Regions from separate parts of the Alteromonas sp. 4NH20-0104 genome, predicted to be linked through region 1. Evidence: predicted binding sites of a transcription regulator. Region 1 holds the regulator's gene; each other region holds the start of a gene.

What was found. The regulator sigma-54, encoded in region 1, starts transcription at its own class of promoters, with help from an activator protein. The targets are predictions, from matches to a motif close to GTTGGCACGNNNNTNGNNT.
Region 2: a site for sigma-54 is predicted at 3,151-3,169, ahead of glnA (glutamate--ammonia ligase). Genes of this name have one in related genera too.
Region 3: a site for sigma-54 is predicted at 2,681-2,699, ahead of AC27IB_RS23170 (DUF1707 SHOCT-like domain-containing protein). Genes of this name have one in related genera too.
Region 4: a site for sigma-54 is predicted at 3,226-3,244, ahead of AC27IB_RS12750 (BON domain-containing protein). Genes of this name have one in related genera too.

Annotation. Positions count from the first base shown of each region.
Region 1 is NZ_BAAJLP010000033.1:9,349-14,602, reverse strand. Features, by position in the region: gene rapZ (RNase adapter RapZ) at 1-542, opposite strand, end outside; gene ptsN (PTS IIA-like nitrogen regulatory protein PtsN) at 566-1,024, opposite strand; gene hpf (ribosome hibernation promoting factor) at 1,040-1,327, opposite strand; gene AC27IB_RS19425 (RNA polymerase factor sigma-54) at 1,352-2,830, opposite strand; gene lptB (LPS export ABC transporter ATP-binding protein) at 2,898-3,623, opposite strand; gene lptA (lipopolysaccharide transport periplasmic protein LptA) at 3,620-4,192, opposite strand; gene lptC (LPS export ABC transporter periplasmic protein LptC) at 4,161-4,724, opposite strand; gene kdsC (3-deoxy-manno-octulosonate-8-phosphatase KdsC) at 4,721-5,254, opposite strand, start outside.
Region 2 is NZ_BAAJLP010000021.1:64,219-69,472, forward strand. Features, by position in the region: gene AC27IB_RS15350 (MalY/PatB family protein) at 1-462, opposite strand, end outside; gene AC27IB_RS15355 (response regulator) at 502-888, opposite strand; gene typA (translational GTPase TypA) at 999-2,828, opposite strand; gene glnA (glutamate--ammonia ligase) at 3,236-4,645, shown strand; gene AC27IB_RS15370 (DUF4124 domain-containing protein) at 4,724-5,233, shown strand.
Region 3 is NZ_BAAJLP010000056.1:7,455-12,708, forward strand. Features, by position in the region: gene AC27IB_RS23155 (PepSY-associated TM helix domain-containing protein) at 1-449, opposite strand, end outside; gene AC27IB_RS23160 (glutathione S-transferase N-terminal domain-containing protein) at 718-1,092, opposite strand; gene AC27IB_RS23165 (lipoate--protein ligase family protein) at 1,145-1,861, opposite strand; gene AC27IB_RS23170 (DUF1707 SHOCT-like domain-containing protein) at 1,982-2,632, opposite strand; gene AC27IB_RS23175 (DUF2608 domain-containing protein) at 2,889-3,791, shown strand; gene AC27IB_RS23180 (ABC transporter permease) at 3,841-5,076, opposite strand; gene AC27IB_RS23185 (ABC transporter ATP-binding protein) at 5,070-5,254, opposite strand, start outside.
Region 4 is NZ_BAAJLP010000016.1:45,555-50,808, forward strand. Features, by position in the region: gene AC27IB_RS12730 (efflux RND transporter permease subunit) at 1-1,105, opposite strand, end outside; gene AC27IB_RS12735 (MlaA family lipoprotein) at 1,086-1,952, opposite strand; gene AC27IB_RS12740 (hypothetical protein) at 1,942-2,316, opposite strand; gene AC27IB_RS12745 (hypothetical protein) at 2,435-2,575, opposite strand; gene AC27IB_RS12750 (BON domain-containing protein) at 2,629-3,192, opposite strand; gene AC27IB_RS12755 (hypothetical protein) at 3,352-3,891, opposite strand; gene AC27IB_RS12760 (DcaP family trimeric outer membrane transporter) at 4,365-5,254, shown strand, end outside.

The sequences.
Region 1 (5,254 bases):
AATACATAGTCGGCGTCTTTGGGAATACCGTGCTTAAAGCCAAATGACTCAAACACCAGTACCAGTCGGGAGCTTTTCTTACCCAAAATCCGTTCACGGATAAGCTCAGCCAGCTGATGAATCGACAGGTGGTCGGTGTCGATATACAAATCAGCACGCTCTACAATGGGTGCTAACAGCTCTTTTTCTGCCAGAATGGCATCGGCCAGTGACTTGTTCAGTTTTGCCAGCGGATGCAGGCGGCGGGTTTCGCTAAAGCGTTTTACCAGCATGTCGTCGCTGGCATCCAGATAGACAATGGTCATCGACCAGGACGAAGGCAGATAATCAAGGATCTCTACCAGTTCGTCGGGATCTTTAGGCAGGTTGCGAACATCTATACTCACCGCCACCTGGTCGTATTCGTCAACCACCGTATGGGTTAACGTTGGGAGCAGATTAACCGGAATGTTATCAACGCAGTAGTAGCCCAAATCTTCCAGGGCTCTTAGCGCAACCGATTTGCCGGAGCCGGAGCGCCCGCTGATAATAATAAGTTTCATATGTTGTCAGACTCCCTGCCGGACTATTGTGCAGCCTCGTCGCACAGAGCGGCGATAACCTGTTCCTTCGATTCGGCGTTACGGATGGTTTTTACAATACTTTTCTGGCTCAGCTTGCCGGCGATGGTAGCCAGTGTCTGCAAATGACCTTCGGTTTGGGTTTCAGGGACCAGAATGGCAAAAAAGATATCGACCGGTTTATCATCAATGGCGTCGAATGCGATGGCTGGGGTAGTGGTTACCACAACGGCCGTAACCTTGGATAGGTTAGCCAGTCTGCCATGGGGTAAGGCAATGCCATTGCCGATGCCAGTGCTGCCCATTTTTTCCCGGCTTAGCAGTGCATTCAGGGCATCTTCTTTTTGAATTTCAGCGTTGGTTTCGGCAGCAATGTCGCTGATAATTTCTAAAATTCGTTTTTTACTGTTGCACTGGACCGCACATTTAGTGCGATCCAGGCTAACTAAGGCTTGAATATTCATAAGGTTATTTGGGGCCTAGTGCTTTTTAAGCTTTTCCTTATGCTTGATTACCTGACGATCCAGTTTGTCGACCATACTATCTATCGCGGCATACATATCTTGATTTTCTGACGACGCAAATACTTCCGCACCACTTAAATGCATCGTGGCTTCGGCTTTTTGAGAAAGCTTTTCCACGTTGAGGATCACATGCACATTGGATATGTGATCAAAGTGGCGCTCCAGTTTACTAAACTTGGTATCAACATAATTACGCAAAGAATCGGTTATCTCGATGTGATGACCTGTAAGATTTATTTGCATAGTTCGTCTTCCTTATATTTCGGCCTAAATAAGGCTCTTGCGTTGGTTAGACGGTGGAATCGACAAAGATTCCCGGTATTTTGCTATTGTTCGCCGGGCAACTTTAATACCTTGTTCGGCCAACAATTGAGCAATTTTACTGTCGCTTAGTGGTTTACTGGGCTTCTCGGCGGCAACCAGTTTTTTAATCAGTGCGCGGATAGCGGTAGAGGAACATTCTCCGCCAGACTCGGTGGCTACGTGGCTGGAGAAGAAGTATTTCAGTTCAAAGATACCGCGGGGCGTATGCATGTACTTTTGGGTAGTTACCCGCGAAATGGTGGATTCATGCATATCGACCATTTCGGCTACGTCGTTGAGGACCATAGGCTTCATCATTTCCGGGCCGTGCTCAAAAAAGCCCATTTGTTGCTGCACAATACAGTTAGCTACTTTGAGCAATGTTTCATTGCGCGATTCGAGGCTCTTAATGAACCACTTTGCTTCCTGCATGTGGGAGCGAATAAACTGCGAGTCTGAGCTGTTACGGGCTTGTCTGCTCATGGCTGCATACTGCTGGTTTACGCTCAGTTTTGGCAGGCTGTCGGGGTTCAGTTCAACTACCCAACGGCCTTTCTTTTTGGTGACTGACACGTCGGGGATCACATATTCAGATTCCTGCGTGATAAGTGCGCTGCCAGGACGAGGATTCAGGGTTTGCAGTAAACGCATGGCTTCACGCAAATCATCTTCTTTGAGCCGCGATTTACGCATCAGCGTGCGATAATCTTTGCTGCCAAGCAAATCAGCATAGTCTTCAATAAGAATCATTGCTTCCTTAAGCCAGGGCGTTTCGGGAGCAAATTGTTTGAGCTGAACCAGTAGACACTCCTGCGGGGTACGTGAGCCTGAACCAATCGGGTCGAACATCTGAATACGCTTGAGCACGCATTCAATTTCATCAACTTCTACGGGCTCTTCCATATCTTCAGTATTGACGCTCTGCAGGATATCTTCAACCGTAACGGTTAAATAACCGGATTCATCAATGGAATCGATAATGGCAATGGCTATGGCGCGGTCTACATCGCTAAAGGGGGTGAGGCGCATCTGCCACAGCAGGTGATCCTGAATGTTGTCGGTGGTTTCACCCTGAAAAATTTGTTCATCATCAGAAGACGCCGGCCCTGGTGCAGGTGCAGAAGACGCCGAGTAATACTCGTCCCAGGTACTGTCGATAGGCAGTTCATCAGGCAGCTCGTTTTTCTCGAGCGCCTCGTTGGTATCCATGCTGGTGTCGGTGCTGGCTGTTGCTGCGGCATCCGCTTCGGCATCGAGTTTACTTTTCTCAATGGTGTCGTTATCGCTGGTGTCATCAACTTCCAGTAACGGATTTGAATCGAGTGCTTCCTGGATTTCCAGTTGTAAATCCAGGGTCGAAAGTTGCAGCAGTTTAATCGCCTGCTGCAATTGTGGCGTCATAGTAAGTTGTTGACTAAATTTGAGCTGTAAAGATGGTTTCATCTACTTCTGTTCTTAACGCCTTGCTTGTTATTGATAGGGACAAAATTTGTTGTCTTTATGTATCTAACTATAGCCTGAATTGCTCACCCAGGTATACATCCTTGACCTTTTGATTACTTAAAACCTGTTCCGCGGTGCCCTGAGCGATTAATTCACCCTGACTCACAATGTAGGCTTTCTCACAGACGTCGAGGGTTTCCCGGACGTTGTGGTCGGTAATCAAAATACCAATTCCACGATCACGAAGATGTTGTATGATCTTCTTTATATCATTAACCGAAATTGGGTCAACTCCTGCAAAGGGTTCATCAAGCAAAATAAATTTCGGATTAGCGGCCAGCGCCCTGGCAATTTCCACCCGGCGCCGCTCACCACCCGACAAACTCATCCCGGTACTATTACGTATATGGTTAATATTAAATTCATCAAGTAGGGCATCGGCTTCATTTTGCTGTTCGGCAGAATTTAAGTCTTTGCGCGTCTGCAATATTGCCATGATATTGTCAAAAACACTTAACTTTCTGAAAATAGACGCTTCCTGAGGTAAATAACCAATGCCATTACGGGCGCGCTCGTGCATGGGCTGGCGGGTTAAATCCATATCGTCGATGCGGATATCGCCTTTATCCAGTGCTACCAGACCCACAATCATGTAGAAGGTGGTGGTTTTACCGGCCCCATTGGGACCGAGCAAGCCAACAATCTGGCCGGCAGAAACTTCAACGCTGACATCCCTAACTACCTGCCGGGACTTATACGACTTGGCTAAGTGTTTGGCGGTGAGGGTGGTCATTCGTCTTGGTTGTCCTGTTGGTCGTCTTCGCTGCCATTGGCCTTGTTTTCGTCGCGCACGGCTTCAATGTCTTCCAGACTGAAAACGGTGCGTACCCGGCCATCTTCACTGCCGCTGCCATCACCGGTGGCTTTCAGTTGTTCCTTGTCCATGTCGTAAACAATCGTTTCGCCTTTTACCACACTGGTATTCTGGTTTAACTCAGCATCGCCGGATAAAGAAATCGTGCGGTTAGCCACTTCATAACGAATTTCGAATGCCCGGGCTTCGACCACCCGGCCATCGTCTAAGGTCTGGCTGTATACCGCCGGCTTACCGGTAGCAATAAAGATTTCTTTGCCTTTACCGCCGCCTGCTTCAACTTCAACGCGGTCGGCCTGAATGCTTAATGTGCCCTGAGTAACCTGGACGTTATCAATCAGAATGGACTTTTTATTCTTACCATCCAGAAACTGTGATTCAGAAAACACTTCAATGTCTTTCTTGAAATCTGACTTGGCTGCCAGTACCAGCGCCGGCGAGATGGCCAGCGTCAGACTAGTTAGCAGGGGAATAAGTCGTTTGCACATGTTGATTCAACTCATAAGTTTTATTCAATAGGTTGGCGCGAAGTCCGTTACTAAATATCAGGAAATCAGGCCCCGAAATTTCCACCCTGGCGTCAGACACCATGGTTTGTTGGTCCAAATCTATCTCAAGGTAGTCTGTGGTTACACGCTGCACAAAGTCAGCCTGGTTTTTACTCACAATCACTACGTTATTTTCCAGTTGTATCATGTTGTTATCATACAACGTGCCTTCGTCGGCGACTACTTGCCAGGGCGGTTCGCCAGACTCCTGATAAATAGTGTACTGGGGCGCTAAAAACAGGACGAACCCCAGTTGCTCGTAGTTTTCCATGGTTGACGAAAACACTTCGTGCACACGCTGACCCTGTTCATTGTATAACGTGGTGGTCAGGTTGCGGGCTTTATAACTGGGGGTAATCGCCAGCACATCCTGATCCGGTGCGACAACCGGATCTTCGGCCAGATAGCCGGGCAGGTACAGCAATGACGCCAGGATAAACAGACTGGCAATGCTCAAACCTACTTTATTCATACACTGGCCCCTAAAATACCCTGTAAAGCATCGTTGGCCTGCAGCAGCGTGTCGCACACTTCTCTGACCGCGCCGAAACCACCGGGCAGGGTGGTGATCCAGTTGGCTTGTTGAATCACCTGAGGATGCGCATCCTGTACCGCAATGTTAACTGCGCTGTGGTTAAACATACCGGTATCCGGCATATCATCGCCAATCGCTGCCACCTGTTCTCTGGTAAGCCCTAATGAGCTGATGAGAGCAGCCAGCGCGTCGGCTTTGTTTTCTTCACCCTGAATAATATGCGACACCTTTAATGATGTCATACGGTCCTTAACAATAACTGAACGCCGGCCGGTAATCACCGCCACTTCAATGCCAGCATTAACCAGAGCCTTAACGCCATAGCCGTCGCGGGTATGAAATGCTTTTAATTCTTCGCCCTGATTACCCAGATAAATGCGCCCGTCAGAGAACACGCCATCCACGTCACAAACCAGCAGCCTGATGCCTTTAAGCTGTTGGAAAAACGCCTCAGGCAAATCAGTATA
Region 2 (5,254 bases), on a different contig from region 1:
CTGCTGTTCCAACGCTGTTAAGTCGATGGTCCAGCGCCCACGGGCCAATTTAGTCGGAATGTCTATACGCTGTGTGTTATTCAATCCCGGCGCTGCCAGTAATGGCGGATAATTAGGTGTTTGTATCAACACCTTATCGCCCGGCTCGCAATAGGCTTTTATGGCAACATTAAAGGCGGGTACCACGCCGGGTGTCCAGACGATCCAATCGGCTTCGATGGCCCAGTCATGCTTGTCTTTAAGCCAGCGCACCACGGCCTGATTGGCCGGCTCATGCTGGGCCGGCAGAGAATAGCCTAAATTGCCATATTCAGTTTGCTTTTGAATGGCCTCTAAAATTGGCGGCGCACAGCGAAATTCAGTATCGGCTACCCAGCAAGGGATAACGTCCTGTCCCGCGTATTTTTGCCATTTGAAAGACCAGAAGTCGCGACGATCGGGAGTATTATCAAATTGACTCAATGTAACTACCTTTTTATTCGGAGGAAGCGGCATTCACCGCTATTTTGCGTAAGACGACACAGTTTGTTTAATCAGACTAACCAGCTTTTTGCGTACAATGGGTTTAACCAGATAGGCGACTGCGCCCAACTGTCGGGCCAGCAGCTTGGTTTGTCTGGACTCGTAAGCGGTCATGAAAATAAACGGAAACATTAAATCTGCCGATCGAACATCCCGTAGTAATGCCAGCCCATCAAATCCGGGCATCACCATATCACTAATGACCATGTCGAGTGAATCGGATGTTTGCTTTAACAGGAATTCACGGGCCAACGCGCTGTTGGAAAAACTGACAACATTCACCGGCAGCGCAGACTCAAGCACATCGACTATGAGTTCGAGCGTGATTTCATCGTCATCTATTACTGCAATATTGAGTGGTTGCATGGTCCGTCTGGCAAAAACAGTGAGACTATTATTTTAATAGAAAAAGGCCGATTGTGTTAACAACCGGCCTTTTTACTTGAACCATTCAACGCTTCATCAGCAGCGTTAAATTATTTTGGTGCGCGTGATGCCCGCTTACGATCGTTTTCGGTCAGCAGCTTTTTACGAATACGAATACTTACCGGAGTCACTTCTACCAGTTCGTCTTCGTCGATAAATTCAAGCGCTTGTTCCAAAGACATCTTAACCGGCGGCACAAGGGTTTGCGCTTCGTCGGTACCTGAGGCACGAACGTTAGTTAACTGTTTACCTTTCAGCGCATTTACGGTCAGGTCGTTGTCACGGCTGTGAATACCGATGATCATACCTTCGTACACTTCAACACCGTGTCCGATAAACAAACGACCACGTTCCTGCAGGTTAAACAGGGCGTTAGTCAGCGCTTTACCATTTGCGTTGGCAATCAGTACACCATTTTTACGTTTACCAATAATGCCGCCTTTGTGCGGACCATAATGGTCGAATGAATGGTACAGCAAGCCTGAGCCAGAGGTCAGTGTCATGAAATCGGTCTGGAAGCCAATCAGGCCACGGCTGGGGATCATAAAGTCGATACGAACACGACCCTTGCCATCCGGAGACATGTCAGTCATTTCGGCTTTACGCAGTCCTAACTGTTCCATGATTGAACCCTGATGCTGCTCTTCACAGTCAATAGTCAGGGTTTCAAACGGTTCCATTACCTGGCCGTCTTCTTCTTTCAGAATAACTTCCGGACGAGACACTGCCAGCTCATAACCTTCACGACGCATATTTTCAATCAGGATACCCAGGTGTAATTCACCACGGCCTGATACGCGGAATTTATCCGGATCGCTGGTTTCTTCAACACGAAGTGCCACGTTGTGCACCAGTTCGTCCTGCAGACGCTCAAGAATGTTACGTGAAGTCACGTACTTACCTTCTTTACCTGCAAACGGTGACGTGTTGACCTGGAAAGTCATGGTGACGGTTGGCTCATCAACGGTCAACGCTGGTAAAGCTTCTACCGTATTGACGTCACAGATGGTGTCGGAGATTTTCAGCTCACCTAAACCACTGATCGCAATAATATCACCGGCCGTGGCATATTCCACTTCGTGACGCTGCAGACCCAGGTAACCATATACCAGACCCACTTTACCCGCGCGTTTTTTACCCTCAGCATTCACGATGGTGACTTGCTGGTTAAGTTTTACGCTACCACGCTTAATGCGGCCAACACCGATTACACCCACATAAGAGTTGTAATCAAGCTGTGAGATTTGCATCTGGAACGCGCCGTCGATGTCGGCATCCGGAGGCGAAACCTGGTCTACGATAGTCTGGAACAATGCCGCCATGTCTTCAGCTGGCTCATCAGCATCCAGAGACGCCCAGCCATTCAGTGCAGACGCATAAACCACCTGGAAATCCAGTTGATCATCGGTTGCGCCCAGGTTATCGAACAGGTCAAAAACCTGATCCATTACCCAGTCAGGACGAGCGCCTGGCTTGTCGATTTTGTTAATAACCACAATAGGTTTTAAGCCTTGAGCAAACGCTTTTTGCGTTACAAAGCGAGTCTGTGGCATTGGGCCTTCCTGCGCATCAACAAGCAGGAGTACCGAGTCAGCCATCGACATTACGCGCTCTACTTCACCTCCGAAGTCGGCGTGTCCGGGAGTGTCTACGATATTGATGCGGTAATCATTCCAGTTAATGGCGGTGTTTTTCGCCAGGATGGTAATACCACGTTCTTTTTCAATATCGTTAGAATCCATCACACGTTCTTGTGCCTCGCCTCTGGTTTCTAAAGTACCAGACTGCTGCAGCAGTTTATCTACCAGGGTGGTTTTACCGTGGTCTACGTGCGCGATGATCGCGATATTTCTTAGCTTATTGATGTCAGTTACATTCATTGAATTTCAACCCGCAAAACGCTCCCACGCAACATCATTAGCGATGCAGCAAAGAGATTTTGCAATTTTCTCGTACAGATAAAAGGAAATGAGCGCGGATTGTACAGAAATTCTCGCTGCATTGCGCCTGTTTTTTATATTTAAAGAAAAATTAATCTATTGATAAAGCCTGCGGGCAGTGAAAGAATGCTAGCAGGGAATAAAGCGCTGCCGACGCGCCCATCTGCACCAAAAAATAGCATAACATCACCATGATAGTGCAGAATAAGTTAAACAGATTGACGACAGCCCGGAATATTGCGTTATCCAGCCTTTACAAGTAAATGGCATGAATATCGCTTACGATTTTTCCACCTGATCGTTCGGCTCCCCGAACATCAAATTTACGAAACAACCTGGAGGACACGATGTCAATTGAGAAGGCATTAGAATTAATTAAATCGAGCGAAGCTAAGTTTATTGATCTTCGCTTCACAGACACCAAAGGTAAAGAGCAGCACGTTTCAATTCCTGCTTCTTGTGTTGACGACGACTTCTTTGAAGAAGGTAAAATGTTCGATGGTTCGTCGATTGCCGGCTGGAAAGGCATCAACGAGTCAGACATGATCCTAATGCCAGACGCGGAAAGTGCACTGGTTGACCCGTTTGCAGAAGAAACGCAGGTTAACATCCGCTGTGACATCGTTGAGCCGACCACTATGGAAGGTTACGACCGTGACCCTCGCTCTATTGCTCGCCGCGCGGAAGAATATCTGAAGTCTACTGGCATCGGTGACACCGTTTTAGTCGGTCCTGAGCCAGAATTCTTCCTGTTCGACGACATCAAGTTCCACACTGATATGTCTGGTTCTATGTACAAAATCGATTCTGCAGAAGCTGCCTGGAACTCAGGTTCAGAGTTTGCAGACGGTAACATGGGTCACCGTCCAGGCGTTAAAGGCGGTTACTTCCCGGTTCCTCCGGTAGACTCTGCTCACGACCTGCGTGCAGCAATGTGTCTGGTAATGGAAGAAATGGGTCTGGTTATTGAAGCCCACCACCACGAAGTTGCCACTGCAGGCCAGAACGAAATCGCTTGCCAGTTCAACACTCTGGTGAAGAAAGCTGACGAAGTACAAATCTACAAGTATGTAGTTCATAACGTAGCTCACGCTTACGGTCAGACTGCTACCTTCATGCCTAAGCCTCTGGTTGGCGATAACGGTTCTGGTATGCACGTTCACCAGTCAATTGGTAAAGATGGCAAAAACATCTTTGCAGGCGACAAGTATGCTGGCCTGTCTGAAGAAGCACTGTACTACATTGGTGGTATCATCAAGCACGCTCGTGCAATCAATGCTTTCTCTAACCCGGCAACTAACTCATACAAGCGTCTGGTACCAGGCTTCGAAGCCCCGGTAATGCTGGCATACTCTGCACGTAACCGTTCAGCTTCAATCCGTATTCCTTACGTAACCAGCGATAAAGCTCGTCGTATCGAAGTACGTTTCCCTGACCCGGCGGCGAACCCATACCTGGCATTCACTGCAATGCTGATGGCTGGTCTTGACGGTATCAAAAACAAGATCCACCCTGGCGATGCAGCGGACAAAGACCTTTACGATCTGCCAGCTGAAGAAGCACTGGCAATTCCAACCGTAGCAAGCTCATTAGAAATGGCCCTTGATGCGCTGGATAGCGACCGTGAATTCTTAACTGCTGGCGGCGTAATGTCTGATGACATGATCGATGCCTACATCGAACTGAAGATGGAAGAAGTCACCAAACTGAACATGACCACTCACCCGGTTGAGTTCGATATGTACTACAGCGTATAAAACGTTGTATTAAGATATATACCAAAAGCCCGCATCAGCGGGCTTTTTTTTTACTCATAAATCACTACAATCAAGATCATGCTGAGACTATTTTTATTGCTTAGTTTGTGTGCTGCACCAGGCTTCGCTCAGGAAATCTACAAAGTTGTCCATAAGGACGGCTCAGTCACCTATACCGATAAACCGGCAGTTAATGCCGAGCCGGTAGAGCTGGGGCCGGATAACCGCATGAGCTTGCTACCCCCTGCGCCAGTCCAGCCGCTTAACCGTCCCCCGGTCTCTGACAAGCAGCCCAAACCGGTCATCGAAGTCGTCAACCCCAAGCCGGAAGCCACGGTCCGTAACAATGCGGGAAATATGACGATAGCCGCCAATGTTAAACATGCTGACAAGCAGGGAAAGTTTAAACTTTTCATTAACGATCAGCTTGTTAAGGAACAATCCAGTGCGGTATTTCAACTGCAGGGAATCAACCGTGGGGCCCACACATTTTATATCACCCACACCGACAATACGGGCAAGACTCTTGCATCAACCTCACCACAAACTTTTTACCTGCATCAGGCGTCACGGTTAATCAACAATTAAGAAAATTGTTATAACAGTGCA
Region 3 (5,254 bases), on a different contig from region 1:
AACACAAACCACACCTGCCCGGTATTACGCCCCTTATGTAAGTCATTAAAGTAAGCAATCCAACCGCGCTCTGTGCCTTCATATAGCAGCGCCCCCTCATCCACGTTAATGGCCAGCCAGCGATCGGCGCCCGGCCCCGGCCAGGCCAGGTAAAACTCCATGCCATCAAATTCGCCCGCCACATCGGCCGGTACACTAATACTGTGTTCTCTGGCCAGCCACTGGCGAACCGGTTGTGGCGCAGGCATTTCTGCCATAGGTAAGTTTTGTAGGTGCGTTAACACACTATCGGGCACGTCACCTTCGATAGTGGTAATGGAGATCGATGCAGGGATCACTGCGGCGTGATTAAGTGTAATGCCGGTAACGGCAAATAACAGCATGCCCACCAGCGAAACGGCAGCACTGATCCAGTGCCATTGACGGGCCGTGCCCAGAGAAAAACGCATAACGAAATACCCTTATCGTTGCTATGCAGTGCTTGCGGTGAACCCTTTGGTATCAGGAACAGCTAAGTCGACGAGGCACTTTTGCAGAAAAGGTAAATGATAACCATTTTTATTTAGCCGTCAACACGCGTATTTTCCACTGGTCCGGGGAATTAGGGTTTTAAACTTTAAAAGAGGTCGCTAAACAGAGATGGAGGGAGAAAACCAGCAAAGATTACGTTACCGCAGACGCTGCCTTAACAGGCATCCACGGTATCAATGAAAAGTGTTACGCGGGGCCAAATTGTTCGTTGAGATAGCCAATAATTTGTTTGGATTCATACAACCATTCTTCCCGGCCATCGCTGTGCTGAATACGTAAACAAGGTACCTGCACTTTGCCGCCCCCCTGGATCAGTTCTTCCCGGTGCGGTGAGCCCTGAACCGCGCTGCGCTTTTCAATGGGTACTCGCAGCTTATGGATGGCACGGCGGGTTTTAACGCAAAACGGACAGGCAAAAAAATGGTAAAGGGTCATCCCCTGAGCAGCCTGTGCAACCTTTTGCTGAGCCTCCGGCGAACGCTTCACCCGACTCCAGCGGGTTAGTACATCAACGGAGACAATAACCATGCCCAATGCATTGCGAACAAGTTTTACAATCATTAACTGAATGTCCTTGGGTTGAAAAAAGAGCGCAGTATAGTCTTTTTGACCGTTAAGAAAAAACCGTGTGACGAGAAAAAGCGTGGATTAACCGCGTGAAGAGGTCATCGGTAGTGAGCGGCGTGCTGAGATGACGGGCCAGACAGGTATGAGCCGCCACACTAACCCGCTCCGGGACATCATTAAACGCATTACACGCATTGACCGGCGGAATGATATCTTCGAGCACATCATCAATGAGCAGGCAGGCATGTGCCAGTACGATCCTGCGGCCGCCCGGAGCCGTCAGCACCCGCTGCGCCGTGCCTACAATTTTCTGACCATTGATGTTGAGATTGTAATCGCCATCACAATACGCACCCGGGGTAGCATGGACTTCGGCATAAATATCCATCCCGGTAAAAAAGTCGAGTAAGCTGTCACAGAGATGCAGGTAGGCGCCTTTAACAGAATAAGGCTGCGCTGCGGTTAAAGTGTACATGTGGGCAATATTCAGCATGCCCGGGCTTTGCGGAACCGGCGCGCCGCCAGACCGACGGTGCAGTATGCCCCACCCGACCTGCGCCAGCCATTGTTGCAAAGGTTCAGTCGCCTGCCATTTTCGCCCGGCGGGCAAAACAATAGCGGGAGTGGCACAGCGCCAAAGCAATAACCCCTGGCTAAAGCTGCCTTGTTGCACCTGCTCAAGCAGCACTTGTTCTTTTTCCATGGCCTGAGGGCATGTAGTGGAAGGTAACCGGACCACCCGGTACTTTGGCTTAATGCTCATTAGAAATGGGATTCAGCTGAGTATATTATGCCCGCATCTCACCACAAACCGCTGCGCGTGGCCAGCACAATCGGTTGACCGGATTAACCACCCAAAAAACTAAAGCCGGGGCATGTTGCCCTACCGCTGTGAGCTGCCAAACAACGCTTTCATCTGATTAGCCAGCTCGACAAATTTCTCTTTAATGGTGCGTTTAAGTCCAATATCCACACCGCCCATCAATACAATGCCTTCCACGGTGATGGTTGGTGCCTGCCGGTCAGCAATCGACGGGGCTTTGTTATCGAGGCCGCCCATCAGGCAAAATGCTTTGGTCACAACGTTAACGTTCTCCGGTACCTTGATGTCTATCCCGCCCATAATACACAGGGTTTTGATGGTGACATTGGGGGTCGTAAATTCGGCATCGGTGAAGTCGATATCGGAGCCGCCCATGATATTAAGCACACGAATTTCGGCTGGTACTTTCCAGCGCCCTGAGCGATCGGAACCGCCCATAACGTTGATCACCGTTTCGTTGTCTGGCACATCACCAGCGCTGTAATTAATATTGAGCTTTTTCTCTTTTTCACGAGTGTAATCACCATCAACCTGCATGGTGAGATCGGCGGCCAGAGCAGCAACTTCCTGATGGTCCTGACTGGCCATCGCTTTATCCAGCCGGCGTTCAAACGCATCGGCGGAAATCACCCCATGACTGTAGTGATAAATCAGCTTATCGATGACTTCTTCCCTGACCTGCTCGATAGGACGATCTTCAAGTTTAACCATGACGGTGGCTCCCTGTGTTGTGCAATGTCATTTAAACTGCGTACATTAAAGCAATTGCCACGCCAACTACAAACTTATTATTTTTCAGTTAGTTAAAAATAACCCCTAACGTAAAACAAATATTGATCGCTAAATATTGGTCAGTTACGCCGCTTTCTGGTTTGTCTGATTAACTGCCGATAAAGCATGTCGATTAGCCGGCGAATCTGCTACATTACGGTGTTTGACGCAGAACTTTTAACCAACAAAAACACTTATGCCTTCAATTTCTTTATCCAATCGTGCACTTCGCACCGTTATTCTCGCGTTGCTACTGGCTGCCACCGGCTGCAGCAGCACTTCGTCTACCATAAACAGTCAGGTTACCGTCGCTGAAGTGGAAAGCTTCGGTGTGATTGCCCCGGTCGTATCTGACCTGAATGACAAATACGGCGCCGAAAACGTGCTGGTCGTTGCCGATATTGATAATACTCTGTTGACCAGTGCCACCGATCTGGGCGGCGATATCTGGTATCAATGGCAGCGCGGAAAGCTGAATGTCAAACCCACCGAGGAACAACAGGTGAGCTGCCTGTTCGAAGATACTATCAGTCTGCTCTATGAACTGGCACCGATGAATCTCACAGAACCTCAGGTGCCCGGGTTACTCAACAACTGGCAGGATGCGGGCAATACGCTGCTGCTGTTGACCTCGCGCGCCCCTAAAAACCGGGCAGCCACTGAGCGTGAATTGTTGCGCAACGGCATTGATGTTAGTCGTGGGGCACTTACACCAAGCGGTAACAGCAATCCGGTTTACCGGCAAAAACTAGAGCGGGAAATGAGTTACAGCCGCGGTCTGATGATGACCACCGGTATGAACAAAGGCACCATGCTGGAGTGGATCTTAAACACCACTAATCGCCAGTTTGACGCCATTGTCTTTATCGACGATTCGCATACCAATATTGAAAACATGGATAATGCCTGGCAGCAGCACCACATAGATATGCGAATTTTCCACTACACCCATGTTGAGGCTGAGCGCGAGGCGCTTCAGGGACAGGTTCTCACTCAGGTACAGGCAGACCGCATGGCCAACGATTACGCGACGTTAATCGCCACGCTAAATACCTTGTTCCCTGCTCGCCAAAACAATGGGCAGTGTCTCAGCCAGTAAGGTTTAACGCCATAGAGACCCGGCCATTCAACCGGGTCTCTCATCGTCTTTAAAGCCTTTGATTAATGGCGCCACGGTAAGCATCAATAGCGGGTAACAGGCTGCAAATCAGCGTCGCCAGCAATATCGCACCAATCACCATAGCGGTGTGCAGGGTTACCAGATTAGCTGAAATAAACAGGCCGTAGTGGCTGGCTAACCATCCTTTGGCCACCGCAAAAGCGCCAGATACCAGAGCCACAGCTGTGAGACTTGCCGCCCCGGCAAGCAGCAGGGCTTCAGTTAAAATTAAACGAAAAATTGTTCCCGCACCTGCGCCAATGATTCGCAGTACTGCAATTTCCTTTTCTCGCTGCTGCATTGAAGCCAGTAACATCGTGGATAAACCGAATAACGATGACAGCATGATCAGCAGACTAATGAAGCGCAGCAGGTTTTCCACACTCGACATCATCTGCCACATTTCTGTTAACGCCACACCCGGCAAGATAGCCATCAGCCGATCATCCGGATAGTTATTCAGGTCCCGTTGCAAAGTGAAAGTGGCAAATTTGCTGGTGAGGCCAACCATTACAGCGGTTACGCTATCTGGCTGCACGGCCGGGTTAGTCAGGTTGTCTGACTGTGCTAACACACTGTCCAGCTGGGCATGAGGTAAATGCATAGCCTCTATGCCCTGCAATGAAACATGCACGGTTTTATCCACCGGCGTACCGGTGGGAGCCAGGATGCCGGTGACGGTAAAAGGCGAGTCGTCATGATTCTGAAAACTCACCGCGCCAAGGCCGTGAGCAATCACAATGTCATCACCCAGCTTATAATTAAGCGTTCTGGCGACGTCAGCGCCGAGCACCGCGCCAAAGACCCCTTTAAAGGGTTCCCCCTGACTAAACACTAACGGCTGTTTGTTACCAAATTTATAGTGGTCAAAATACTGCTGATTGGTGCCGAGCACGCGATAACCATGATGGGCATCCCCTAGTGAGATTGGAATGACCCAGTTTACCTGCGGGTGTTGTTGCAACATCTCATAGCTGGCATAGCTGATGTTATTGGTTGGGCTGCCCATCCGGAAAACCGTGTAGAGCATCAGGTTTAACTGGCCGCTTGGCGCACCGACGATGAGGTCGACATCCGATACTGTGCGGTTAAAGCTCTCCTGAGCCTGTAATCTCACGTGTTCCACGCTCAGCAACACACTTACGCTAATCAACAACGACAAAAAAGTAAGTGCCAGCGATTTACCGCGACTACGCAAACTGCTTAAGGCAAAAGACATCAGCATGATGAAGCCTCCGCAGGATTGGTAATTGCGCTTAAGGCTACACTTTTATCCAGATACTGACTCAGACTCTGATCATGACTAACAAAAATCAAGGTGGTGTGATGCTGCTCGCACAACTCGGTTAGCAGCCGCATAAACGCATCCCGCGCGTCGGCATCCAGCGCCGAGGTAGGCTCGT
Region 4 (5,254 bases), on a different contig from region 1:
AGGCAAAAAAACACGGGCTGAGCTTGTCTTTAAGCATCAGCTCAACGCGATTATGCTGGTCGGTTTGCGGTTTTTCACGGGCGATGTAGCGATAGCTGCCAAGCATATGGATCATAACTGCCAGGGTCAGAATAATCTGGAGCGCCACAAAGTTAGCCGAGATCACTGTCGCCCTTAAATCTGCCCAGCCCAGTGCGCCAATTGTCAGGGTCACACTCAGGCCACAACTTAATAAGGGGAACACCACCCATTTCACCCGGCGGAACAATATAGCCAGAAGTAACGCCACCACCAATGCAATAGCGAGACCAAAGATCACCAGATCGGATTTGATAATGTCAATCAGATGCTGTCCGACCACGTAGGAGCCGCCCAGGTAGGTATTTGCCCGTTGATTGATGGGCTGAGTGATTTCGTTAAGCTGTTTGATTTCCTCCTTGCGGGTTTGGGTTAACTGCTCCCGCAAGGGTTCCGCCTGCGCTTTCAGGGCTTCGAGCTGTTCCTGCTCCTCTGCACTGAGTTCGCGGCTTAGCAAATTTGCCTGGATAGCGGTAATTTGCTGCTCAATGTCGACCAGCTCAGGGTTCGGCTTAAACACTATCTGAATAGAGGTTGCCGTATTGTCGCGGTTAATCAGCAGGTCGGTAAAAATAGGATGGCCACTCACCAGAGCTTTCATCTTTTTGGCGGAATAGTGCTGCTGCTGCCAGGTTAACTCACTGACTTCGGTCTGACCGGTCAGCGCCTCAGCACTGTCAATAAGGGGAACTGTCAGGATTGAAGTAACACTTTCAACCCGTGGGATCTGTTTGATTTCCTGCTGCAACTGGCTCAGATCGCTGAACGTTTGCTCACTGAACACATCGTGCTCGCGAGGTTCATAAGCCAACAGGATAAACTCGTCGGGACTAAAAGTTTGCTGCGCGACCTGAGTCTGGATGTAGAGTTTATTGTCTTTTACCAGCAAAGTGTCGGCCGATGCCGCAATTTTAAATTTACCAACGCCGGTTAAGGCTCCTGCCAGTAACACGGTAAATGCAATTACCACCGCCCAGCGCCATTTTACAATGCCTGTAGCAAGCGTACTAATCAGTCGATTCTTCATACAACGAGTCCCTGGCCTGGCCCTGCAAATACTGATTACGGAAGTACAAATAGGGATCGTCGGCGTTTTGATACAAATTTTGGTAGGTTTCTGACTGCTCGGAAAAATCGTCGACACCATCAAAGGCTCTGAGTTGATAGTTTTGCGGCGAATCTGCCACGTGATTAACCGGGTGAATAAACCCTTCCGTCATCACCGAAAAGCCGCCTCTGACATCACTTTGTCCGAGCAAGGGCAATACCAGATAGGGGCCCGAACCAACACCGTAACTTGCCAGCGTATCCCCCACTGAGCGTCGTTTTGGATCGATTTCAAACCAGCTCGTGGCCGGGTCAAATAAGCCGAGCAGCCCGACCGTTGAATTAATTAAAAACCGCCCCAGGTTTGAACCCGCATCAGACACTTCGCCGGAAAACAGGTTATTTAAAAGATTCAGAGGCTCACGCAAATTAGCGAAGAAATTACCTACAGAAGAACGCACGGGACCTGGTACCACCGTTTTATAGCCGTCGCTAACCGGAATTAAGACATATTCGTAGGCCGCATGATTGAAGGCAAATACCGAGCGATTAAAACCTTCCCATGGGTCATTGTATACTGGCGCAGTGGTTGGATTGACCGCCGGAGCATTGGCTACCGACACCACCGCAGGTGTGATATTCAGCTCCCCCTGAGAAGTTTTCAGGGTGACGTTCTGGCCGGCGCTAAGCTGCTCTTGTGGGGTAGCCTGAGAACGGTTGGCCTCCCTGGATGAGACGGCCTTTTGCCCGTTCTCAGGGGGGGGCGGTACCGAAGAACATCCCGTTAGAGCCAGCAACGCGGCCGGGAATACAACTTTATAAAACATAACTGCCCTGTCCGGTTTTCATCTGATGATGACGCAAAATATTGCTGGCCCGCTGCACCGCATCATCGCGGTTATACTGCCAGTTCTGCTGTTCGTAGGCCCGCGCCTGACTGATGTAATGCATAATCCGTTTGAGCCGCAAAGTGTGCATGCGTTTGGCGCTGTCAAATTGCGTAACAGCAACGCTCGCCTCCAGTTCCTGAAGGGCCGCTGAATGCAATCGCATCTGCATTGCGGTGTCACTGCCAGCCCATTCGGATACCGAACGATTGACGGTTTGTGACACGGTTGTTGTTTGACTGGCTGCCAAAACACCGCTGCAAACCAGTAGAGATCCTAATGCCCATTTGGTTAAATTTCGCATAGTTATCACCACGGTTGTTAGAAAATTAGTGCTTACAGAGCGTCGGCTGTTTGCGTCCAACTGCGCTGCTCAATGTTTTGCTACTCACGGATTCTTGCACTTGCTACCGACGATTTTGCTAGTCGGCTTCCTGCTTCTCTGAAGCTGACAGATTAACTTCATACTCACTGGGATGGGCCGATTCTTCGTATCGTGCAAACCAGTTGAAAATGCCAGGTTTATGATCAGGTGTAGCGGGATTTTTTTCGGTATTATTCATGTGCAGTTCCATGCAAAAAGGCGGTCAGCCAGGATGACTCACCGCCATTAGATTTATTCTGATTCGACCACTGAAAGCTGATCGTCTACGGATTTAACTTCAGAAGCGTTTTTGGCAATTTCTACCGCCAGAGCGCGCTCTGCTTCACTACCAACGGTCCCTTTAAGAGTGACTTCGCTGTCTTCAACATCGACGTCGATGTCCAGACCCGAAATGTCACTGTCCATCAGTAAGCGGGATTTCACTACCGTGGCAATTTTGGCGTCGGTTAAATCGTTTGAGGTTTCTTCACTGATCATTTCCTCGTCATCGTCCTCAAGGATGGTCAGACGGTTATCAACCGAAGCAACTCCCTCGATGCCGGTGACCAGTTCTTCGGCCAGTTTCTTATCAACGCTGCTGTCGACTTTACCGGTCAGAACAATGACGCCTTCCTGAACGTCGGTATTGATGTCGAAAGAATTGAGATGAGTATTGAACAACAGTGTCGCTTCAGCTTTACCATCGATCCAGGCATCCTTGGCCTTATCTTCCCATTTTGAGTCAGCTAAAGCCGGACCAGCGGCTGATGCCGTAATAACACCTACAACCATTAAAGAAAGTACTGAACGTTTCATAATGTCGCTCCGATTGAGAATTCGAAGTGACTGTTGCGAGATTCAGGCCAATATTTAAGGTATTGTTTTAAAAGGATTTAATTAAAAAGAAAGATTTGGGTACGCAATTAAGTGTAGCGATTTCTCGACACTATGAAGAAATTACCCAAAAGTATAAGGTCAGTCGTTACCCACGATAGCTTTAACCGACGCGCAGATATTCTCACGCTTCTTAAAATAACTCAGCGCAATAAGGCTGTTGTCTTCCGGCCAAATGGCTTGTTGCAACAGGGATTTATCTTCATCGGTTAGCTGACTGTCATCAATCTGTATCGCTACTGCTTTTTTATTCGGCGTTAGCACGTGAGGCTTAGCATCTGTCACCAGGTGATCGGCCACAAATAAAAATCGCCGGGCCACTGGGTCCTGAACCACACCAATACGCTTGTGGTAATGAATAATCGCTGGCCAGCCTTCTGCAATTCGACTTTGATAAAAAATCAGGAAGGTAAATAGCAGCAGGACTCCTAAGGTCATTGTCACGAAGGTATCAGATAAATCCGGAGCAACCGTGACCAGACCGCCAATAGCCGCCACAAACACAACCCAAAAGCCAAACACTCTGCGCAGTACATAGGGTGACACGCCAGCAATCACTTTTGCGTGTTTAATTTCTTGTGGTGCTAACTCCAGTAGAGAGACCTGACTTTTTGCGTTCACTTTAGGTGCTTCAGCGGTTTAGATAGGGTGATGCTTGTATCTTACCTAAATGACCGTCACGCACAATGATTATTGCTCGGCAATTTAACGCCTAACGCATGTTTTTACAGGAAATTATGACAATGTGGTCAACTCGTTAACATAACTGCTGCGCATTTAAGCAATCACACTGAGTGCGGGTGAATTTGAGCGACAGTGGTCGGCAGAGCAGTTAAGCTCGCCGCGCAAAATGAAGTCCTTTGATTCCTGTAGCTTTTTTGACCTGCATCAGTATGCCTGTTTTCTTCTTCGGTACACTGAGGTCATGCCTGAAGTCAGCGAAACCGACTCAGGTGTTTCTTCTTTAATGACTCCGTCCGGATTCATTTATGCATTTTTAGAAACAATGTGTTCTTCATTAAGCATATATCGCCACTGTGAATATTCGTACATTACGTGGCTGATTTTTCATACTCAAATTAATGGTTTTTTCTATGCATGCATTCAACATCAAAACCCTTGCTGCAGCGGGGCTAACCTCGGCACTGTTTACTTCGCCAGTGTCTGCCGTCGAAATCTATAATCAGGGCGAAGGCGAAAACAAAGCCGTGGTCGCCATCGGCGGGTATGTCAAGATGGACATCCGTCATGTCAATGGTGACATCGCCTATCAGGATTACTGGGTAGCCAATTACCCCGGCGGCGAGCCTACCGAAACCTCTCATACCGGCTTTAACGTGCGAGAATCCCGGGTCAACCTGAAAGTCGATTATGGCGATATCACCGGCTTCGTTGAAATTGACTTCTACGGCGGTGGCGGCAACGAAATTATCAGTAACTCTTCAAATCCGCGCCTACGGCATTTGTATTTCACTTACCAGAACTGGACTGCTGGCCAGGCCTGGAGCACCTTTATGCCGGTTCGTTCGATGCCCGAAACACTGGACTTCGGCGGCCCGTTTATTGGCGAAGCCTTTATGCGGGCGGTGTTGGTGCGCTACACCTACGACAATTGGGAATTCGCCCTGGAAAACCCCGAAACCTGGGGCGATGGGGATATTGGTACGCCTTCCAGTGCCATCGGATTGAGCGGCGATGACGCCGATGCGGATGAGTCGATACCCGATCTCGTAACCCGTTACACCCATACCGCAGAATGGGGTTGGGTAGCCGTGGCAGCAATGCTTCGCCAGGTAGATGAAGGCGGTATCGATGAAACGGCATTTGCCGCGAATCTGGCTGGCGTAATCAACATCTTCGAAGGCGACGATTTTCGGTTTCAGGTAACTGGTGGCAAACCCGGTCGCTATGCTTCTGCCGCCATGACACCGGATATTGTGCGCAACCCGGCCAACGATGAAATTGAAGTGGAAGAAACCCTGGC